One region of the Alkalibaculum bacchi genome, then DNA from elsewhere that is predicted to be linked to it. Evidence: a T-box and tRNA genes for the amino acid it is inferred to sense, from the RefSeq annotation. Region 1 holds a T-box; the other holds one or more tRNA genes.

Region 1 (4,421 bases):
TGCCATTAGATGTCAAAATATTGGCCTCGTGGTTTCAATCCGTAACACCTAGAACAGCGGGTTATAATTCTTTAGATCTAGGAGCTATGACCACAGCGTCTTCATTTTTGACTATAATACTCATGTTTATTGGTGCTTCTCCTGGTTCTACCGGTGGTGGAGTTAAAACCACTACTTTTGCTACCATACTACTTACCGTAGTATCTGTATTAAAAGGTAAAGATGAGATAGAAGTATTTAAAAAAACTATTGTCATCAACGTAGTAAAAAGGGCCCTGTCTGTTGTATGCATAGCACTCTTCGTTGTCATCGTGGCAATAGCGATTCTAAGTTTTACAGAAGATGCAAGTTTTCTAGAAATCTGTTATGAAGTAGTGTCAGGATTTGCTACAGTAGGTTTGACAATGGGTATTACGCAAGAGTTAACTACTGTAGGAAGATTGGTAATTATTTTAACTATGTTTATTGGACGATTAGGGCCGCTTACTATTGCCTTGGCCGTAGCCCAATTACAGTCGTCAAGTCACAAAGGAAAATATAGATATCCAGATGGAGATATTTTAGTAGGGTAGGTGTGAATGATGAAAAATCAATTTGCAGTAATAGGTATAGGAAGGTTTGGGTACAGTTTGGCCACTTCTCTATACAATTTAGGCTACGATGTAATAGCTATTGATGTAAGAGAAGATATCATTAGAAATATATCAGATAAAGTTACGTACGCTGTTCAGGCAGATGCCACCAATATGGATACTTTAGAGGAACTTGGTCTAAGAAATGTAGAAGTTGCAATTGTGTCTATTGGAACAGATGTTAATAAGAGCATTTTAGCTGCTTTGAATGCCCTAGAGCTTGGCATTAAAAAAGTTTATGCCAAAGCCTTAAATGAACAACAAGCCAAAGTCCTTTATAAAATTGGGGTGCACAAGGTATTTTTACCCGAACGGGATATGGGAAGAAAAGTTGCTCACAATATCGTCTCAAACAATATCTTAGATTTAATTGAATTAGACCCAAACCATAGTGTTATGGAAATTAACGCCCTAGAAGAATGGGGAGGTAAGAGTCTTGCAGAGTTGGACTTGCGGGCTAAGCACGGTATTAATGTCATTGCAGTAAAAAGAGGAGATCACTTAAATATCTCTCCTAAACCAACAGATAAAATCTGGAAAGACGATATTTTAGTTTGTATAGGTGACAATAAAACTCTCTATTCCTTGCAAAGCTAAGGTGATTCTATGCAGTATATAGAAAGTCATGAAAACAAAGCTATAAAACACCTACAAAAGCTGAAGATGAAAAAATACCGAGAGAGCTCAAAAGAGTATATCTTAGAAGGCTATAAAGTTATCGAAGATGCAATAGAAAGTGGCGAAAAACTTAAATCGATTTTTATATCTGCTAAAAGTACAAAAAAGTATAGGAATATACGTGAATTAGTAAGAGAAGACCTGCCAATATATGAGGTAGAAGATCATCTCTTTGAAAAGCTTACTTCTATGGAGCATTCAGAGGGAATCATTGCTATTAATTCCTTTCCTCAGATAATGGACTTTAGGGATTCTAGTGTACTTATTCTTGATCGTTTGCAAGACCCGGGAAATTTAGGTACCATTATTCGAACTGGGGATGCTGCTGGGTTTCACAATATTATTTGTAGCAAGGGCTGTGTGGATATTTACAATGACAAGACCATTCGTGGAACAATGGGGTCTTTATTTCATGTCAATATAAAAAAGGACGCAGATATTTTACAGGAAATAGACTCTATTCGAAAAAAAGGATATACTATAGTAGGCACTCAATTGAACACAGATTACTTCTATACGAATATAGAAGCAAAGAAAAAGTATGCTTTAGTCATTGGAAATGAAGCAAATGGAATTTCAAAGGAAGTATTAGATGCATGTGATTTACATGTCAAAATTCCTATTTATGGTAAGGCAGAGTCTTTAAATGCATCTATAGCAGCTGCAATCATTATGTATCATATAGCTACTTTGTAGGATGGATTTGACATATTTTTAAATTATGGATATAATATCTATCGCATGAATGCGAGAAACTTGCAAAGCGTTTCTTAAGTTTATCTTTGATAAAAACAGAATAATAAGGCAATGAAGGAGAAAAGTAAATGGGTAATCTTTTATTAAAGAGAGTAGGTACATTAGCTGGAAGTACTTACAATAACAGGCCATTGAAGTTCGCTCTTAAGCTTTAAGGTGGAAATAACAGTATACCTTAACGGTTAAAACCGATACATTTAAAGAGGATTCACATCAATTAGGGTGGTACCGCGGTTTATAAAAATCGTCCCTTGCTTATAGCAAGAGACGATTTTTTTTACGCGAACTAATGAGCTAAGCGAAAGCGAAGCTTTCGTAGTAAATATCTGACGAAACAATCAAATAGCTTGCTAATTTGATTGATGAGTTAGATATTTACGTAAATGAAAGCTTTAGGTTTCATTTAGCGAATGGCGCGACCGCAGAATCGGCGAAGGAGATTCTAAGGTTTACTCTACAATAATCATTGAACAGGGAGAGGAGTAAAAAAGTGAAAGAAAAATTAGAAAACATTCAGGCAGTTGCCTTGGGTGATATCCAATCTGTAAATACTTTAAAAGAGTTAGAAGAAATTCGAGTAAAGTATTTGGGAAAAAAAGGAGAATTGACAAATATCTTAAAGGGTATGGGCAGTTTGAGCAAAGAAGAAAGACCTGTCATAGGAAAAGTTGCAAATGAAGTTCGAGAAGCTATTGAAGGTAAAATAGAAGAACAAAAACTAGCTATGAAATCCATCGAACAAAATAGAAAATTTGATCAAGAATCAATAGATATTACTTTACCTAGCAAAAAAGAGGAATTAGGTGGATTTCATCCTTTAAATAGGGTCATTGAAGAATTATCCGATGTCTTTATAGGGATGGGTTTTACAATTGAAGAAGGACCTGAAATTGAATGGTCAAAGTATAATTTTGATATGCTAAACGTGCCAAAAGACCATTCTGCTAGAGATTTACAAGACACTTTTTATGTAGCGGATGAAGTGGTTCTTCGTACCCAAACATCACCCATTCAAGTTCGCACCATGTTATCACAAAAGCTACCTATTAAGATGATTGCACCAGGCAGAGTGTACCGAAGCGATGAAATTGACGCTACTCATTCTCCAGTTTTCCATCAGGTAGAAGGCTTAGTAATTGATAAGGGGATTACCATGAGCGATTTAAAGGGAACCTTAGATATGTTTGCTAAGATTTTATTTGGACCAGAGACCAAGACAAAATTTAGACCTCATCAATTTTATTTTACTGAGCCAAGTGCAGAAATGGATGTAACTTGTTTTATGTGCGGCGGCGAAGGATGTCGCGTTTGTTCTAATACAGGTTGGATTGAAATACTAGGTTGTGGTATGGTTCACCCTAATGTACTTAAGGATTGCAATATTGATCCAGAAGAGTACAGCGGATTTGCCTTTGGTATGGGCTTAGATCGGATTGCCATGATTAAGTACGGAATTTCAGATTTAAGATTGATGTTTGAAAATGACATTCGATTCTTAAAACAGTTTAAATAAGGAGAGGTTTTTTATGTTTACATCGTTAAATTGGTTAAATGACTTTGTTGAAATAGATGATATACAAACGAAAGAATTTGAAGAAAAGATGACCATGTCTGGCACAAAGGTCGAGGGAATCGAAGAATTAGGAAAAGAGGTCACAAATGTAGTTGTAGGTAAAATTCTCTCTATTGAAAAGCACCCTGATGCGGATAAACTAGTAGTAACAAAGGTGGATGTTGGAGAAGAAGTAATTCAAATCGTAACAGGTGCAAACAATATTCGCCAAGGAGACTATATTCCAGTAGCTAAAATTGGTGCAAAATTAAAAGATTTAAAAATTAAAAAGTCAAAGCTTAGAGGCATAGAATCCTGTGGCATGATGTGTTCTGCTGGAGAGCTAGGTATGAATACCTCTCTACTCCATAAAGAGGATACAGAAGGAATTTATATTTTGAAAGAGGAATATGCCCTTGGCTCTGACGTAAAACCTATTTTAGGTTTAGATGACAAAATTGTCGAATTTGAACTAACTGCAAACAGATCCGATTGCTTATCCCTTATGGGAATAGCAAGAGAGGTTTCAGCAACTTTTGATCGCCATCTTGTCTTTCCAATTGTGGAAGTAAATGAGATACAAGAAAAGATTGAGGATTATCTAAAAATCGCTATCGAAGATGAAGAGCTTTGCCCTCGTTATGCAGCGAGAATGGTAAAGGTAAATAAAATTGAGCCATCTCCTGACTGGATGCAAAGAAGGCTTTTAAACAGTGGCATTCGCCCAATTAGCAATATTGTAGATGTGACCAACTATGTCATGCTAGAAATGGGGCAGCCTCTTCACGCTTTTGACTACAATA
Region 2 (4,421 bases), on a different contig from region 1:
TTCCCTACGTTCTAAAAAATCAGATAGTAAATCTGGAAACACGTGAATATTGTGAGTTCCAAAAATCAAATCTACAAAACGATATTTTCTTTTAATTTCGTTGACGATTTCTTCTTGTTGCATCATACATCCACAAATGGATAAAATTAAATTTGGCTTTTGTTCTTTTAATTTTTTATATTTACCTAGATGACCAAAAAATTTGTCATTTGCATTCTCTCTAACACTACAAGTATTGAGTATGACCATATCAGCCTTGTTATCTTCATCTGTAGGCTGATAACCTAAATCTTTTAGCAATCCAGAAATTTTCTCAGAATCATTTTCATTCATCTGACAACCGTATGTCATGATTTTAAAATACTTTTCTAACATTTTTCACCTCGTCTGTTTTAAAGATACATTATATCAAAATATGAAGTTGTTTTGTAGGGGTAATAAAAATATCGCAGAATTTTTGCTTTAAGGGGGAAATCTTTTAAAATGAGGTGGTCAGGTGGTCGGGTGGTCAACAAAAACTTCAAAATCAGGGAACTCGCCTTAAGGCGAGCAATTTAAGATCCTTCGCTACGCTCAGGATGACCAAGCAGTAGCTAAGGCAAAAGGCTAAAATATAAATAAAAATGAGAATTAAATTTAAAATATAATTTTTATTTAGAAAAGATTAGCTTTCTCTTCCAAACTCGCAAAATATTACCTGTTTATTATCTTTTAATCTTCACATACTATGACTAACAAGAAAAAAGGAGGTGTTAATAATGAGCCGAAGAAAACAAAAAGCAGGACTTGAAAATTTCAAGATGGAATGTGCAAGGGACTTAAATGTCAACCTAAAACAAGGTTACAATGGAGATTTGACTTCTAAAGAAGCTGGTTCAATCGGTGGAGAAATGGTTAAACGTATGGTTCGTTCTTACGAAGAACAACACATGAATAATCTTTAATAAAAATAGTACATTTAATATATATTTAGATTTATAAGTATATTAAGAAGCAGTGTTGTGGCTTCTCGTAATTATAAATCTAAACAACAAGAGCAGGGCCATTTTCGCCCTGTTTTTTTGTTTAGGTGAATGCGGGAAGCTGAAAGCGGAAAAATCATCTCGCCTTTAGGCGAGGTAAGTAAGATCCTTCGTCGCAAGCTCCTCAGGATGACAATGTAGTAGCTCGAGTCAAGGAATAACTGTTATTGGGGAACGGTGAGGGCACCGTTTCTTACCATTTGTTTTGTACATTCACATTAGCTTCATGTGTTTTCCCTCACACATTAGCTTCATGCATTTAATATATAAGTTAATGTACAAGTTAATGTATGAGTTAAAGTGTCGGAAGAATATCTCGATTATGTCTCACTTAAAGTCACCTATGGTGACTATTGGTTTTACATAGAACTTATAACATAGAACTTAGAACTGTAGCTTTAACGGAATAATCTCTTAAACACGAATTTCTTCTGTTCTAACTGAGAATATTTTTCTTTAATATCTACTAGTTCATAAGTTTTTTCTTTTAATTTCATCTTTAATTTTGCATTTTCAGATATAAGAACATCTTTGTCTTCTAGTTCTAAATCTTTTTTAAATTCGTCTATGGTATTATTAAGCTTGCATATGGTCTCATTGATCTTGCTAAAATTTGTATACATAACGTCATTTAGACTATCTAAGTGCATTGCCACTTCTCGTATAGCTAGATTATTCGCCTCATTACTAGAATTACTAGAATTTTCGTTAAAAGGTACAGGGGCCGTTTCTCCAGATATTTCATCTTCTACTGTAGGAGATTTTAGAATTTGTTTGATTTGACTGTTATTATAACCTTTATTTTTCAAATCTTTTATGTACTGAAAAGTTTCAATTTCTTTAATCGTATATTCTCTACGATTGCTCTTATCCCTTGGAACATGTATGTCAAATTCACCTTCGTAAAATCGAAGAACATGAGGTTCGTAATCTAAAATTGTAGCCGCTTCCGATATGGTATGTTTTTGAATACTCAATTTTATCACCTTTTTTATCGTAGTTTACTTGTCCATTATATTCCACATATTGCGAGGATTATATTGAAATTTGTCAGAGGAGAAAGATTTTTTTAAAAAATTTTGTTGACAATCTTTTCTGAATATTGTATATTAATATTTGTCCTCAGGGACACGTAAGATTTAAAAAGATCGAGGTGTAGCGCAGTTTGGTAGCGCACATGGTTTGGGACCATGGGGCCGAAGGTTCGAATCCTTTCACCTCGACCATTTTTTCTTTATTTTTATGTTTAAATGCAAATTTTGTGGGGGCTTTTAGCTCAGTTGGTTAGAGCAACCGGCTCATAACCGGTAGGTCCGGGGTTCAAGTCCCTGAAGGCCCACCAAGTCTTTTAATGAATAATGTATAATTAAAATACTTTTTTATTACTTATTCTTCCCTAATAACAATTAAAGTCATTAAAAACTTGACATTTTAAATGATTTAATGTATATTATAATTTGTAACTTATCGAGGTGTAGCGCAGTTTGGTAGCGCACATGGTTTGGGACCATGGGGCCGAAGGTTCGAATCCTTTCACCTCGACCATTTTTTCTTTATTTTTATGTTTAAATACAAATTTTGTGGGGGCTTTTAGCTCAGTTGGTTAGAGCAACCGGCTCATAACCGGTAGGTCCGGGGTTCAAGTCCCTGAAGGCCCACCAGTTTTTAATGAATAATTAATAGTGAACAATGTACAATTAAAATTACCTCAAATTATTCATTATTAATTGTTTATTATTCATTAAATACGCCCAGATAGCTCAGTCGGTAGAGCAGGGGACTGAAAATCCCCGTGTCGGTGGTTCGATTCCGCCTCTGGGCACCATTTTAAAAGCTAATACATCGTAAGTACTCTCCCCTATATTATATAATAATATACTGGCGTGGCTCAACGGTATAAGTAGCGAACCAAAATTTCGCTTTTTGAAATTTTACGTGAGTCACTTAGTTAGGCAAATTAGTATAGTGCATTATTATGAAATGGGCAATAAACAATATATAACATGCTGGCGTGGCTCAACGGTAGAGCAGCTGACTTGTAATCAGCAGGTTGTAGGTTCGATTCCTATCGCCAGCTCCATAATGACTTTAAACCATATCTTTAACTAGGATATGGTTTTTTTATTTTATGAATTAGTCACATATAGGATATTAAGCAATCAGGGCTTAGGTATTCCTTTTGGGGCTTAGGATTCTTCGCTTCGCTCAAGAATGACTGGGGCGCGGCTCCGTAAGTCTTTGTTTAAGTGCTGAAGTACTTTTCTGACTTTATCTTCTCCCCTAGTCATTCAATTGCTAACCTTCAACACTAGCATTAGTGCTACCAACGGTGGCTAAAGGTTTTCCCGTCCAACGAACCAACCGTCCAACCAAAAAAGGGCTAACGCCCTTTTTTTATTTAAACAAATCTCCGAACAAATCTCCTAATGTTGGATTTGCGTTTTCATCTTTATATACGCTTATGTTTTCTTCGATTTCTACTTGTTTTTCTACTTTTTCTATGGTTTCTTTAATGCTTAGAGATACTTTCTTTTTGTCATTATCAATACCTATGATTTTTACTTTTACAGTATCTCCTTTATGAAGCACAGCATCAACACTTTCCACCTTTTCATGAGAAATTTGTGAAATGTGAATTAAACCTTCCACTGTTGGTGCAATTTCAGCAAATGCACCAAAAGATACTGTATTTGTAATTGTTCCTTCTACAATATCTCCTTTTTTATTATTGTTAACAAATGAAGTCCATGGATCTTCCGTCATTTCTTTTACGCTTAATTTAATCTTTTGATTTTCTTCATCTAAATTAATGATTACTGCTTCAATTGTATCTCCTTCAGATAATACATCATTTGGATGATTTACCTTAGAATGAGATAAATCTGAAATGTGAACGAACCCATCAAGAGCACCAATATTAACAAAAACACCGTAATTCATAATGGATTTTACTTTACCACTAATCTTTTGCCCTACTTCTAAAGAGCTGAAGAAATCACCTTTCACTTTTGCATCTGCTTCGACTTTAGCTTTATGTTCTGCTTCTACTATTACCTTTTGAGATAAGATTACTTTGTTTTTCTTTTTATCAAATTCAATAATCTTCCCTCTTATTTGCTTTCCTACTAAAGATTCTAAATCTTTTACGAATTTATAATGATATTGTGAAGCAGGCATAAAGATTTCTGAGATTCCTACATCAACCATCAAGCCACCTTTTATAGCTTTTACAACTTTACCTTCTAGGATTGTGCCTTCTTCATAAGCTTTTTCTAATTCGTCTTTCGCTTTTCTCTCTTCTAGACGTAAAACAGAAAGCTCTACGCTATCGGTACCAATATTTAATACCAATGCTTCAATATTATCTTGTGGATTTACTATTGTACTTAAGTCTACATC

What was found. A T-box is a leader RNA that pairs with one kind of tRNA and senses whether it is charged. The one in region 1 lies ahead of pheS (phenylalanine--tRNA ligase subunit alpha), so its partner is inferred to be a tRNA-Phe.
Region 2: it encodes a tRNA-Phe, which carries the amino acid that the T-box ahead of pheS (phenylalanine--tRNA ligase subunit alpha) is inferred to sense. The anticodon was not compared.

The regions. Positions count from the first base shown of each region.
Region 1 is NZ_QNRX01000007.1:131,342-135,762, reverse strand. It holds gene DES36_RS06990 (TrkH family potassium uptake protein) at 1-572, shown strand, start outside; gene DES36_RS06985 (potassium channel family protein) at 579-1,229, shown strand; gene DES36_RS06980 (TrmH family RNA methyltransferase) at 1,239-2,006, shown strand; T-box leader at 2,109-2,321, shown strand; gene pheS (phenylalanine--tRNA ligase subunit alpha) at 2,557-3,579, shown strand; gene pheT (phenylalanine--tRNA ligase subunit beta) at 3,593-4,421, shown strand, end outside.
Region 2 is NZ_QNRX01000013.1:51,081-55,501, reverse strand. It holds gene miaB (tRNA (N6-isopentenyl adenosine(37)-C2)-methylthiotransferase MiaB) at 1-375, opposite strand, end outside; gene DES36_RS10300 (alpha/beta-type small acid-soluble spore protein) at 759-944, shown strand; gene DES36_RS10295 (MerR family transcriptional regulator) at 1,421-1,999, opposite strand; tRNA gene DES36_RS10290 (tRNA-Pro) at 2,172-2,248, shown strand; tRNA gene DES36_RS10285 (tRNA-Ile) at 2,288-2,364, shown strand; tRNA gene DES36_RS10280 (tRNA-Pro) at 2,491-2,567, shown strand; tRNA gene DES36_RS10275 (tRNA-Ile) at 2,607-2,683, shown strand; tRNA gene DES36_RS10270 (tRNA-Phe) at 2,772-2,847, shown strand; tRNA gene DES36_RS10265 (tRNA-Thr) at 3,028-3,102, shown strand; gene DES36_RS10260 (bifunctional 4-hydroxy-3-methylbut-2-enyl diphosphate reductase/30S ribosomal protein S1) at 3,417-4,421, opposite strand, start outside.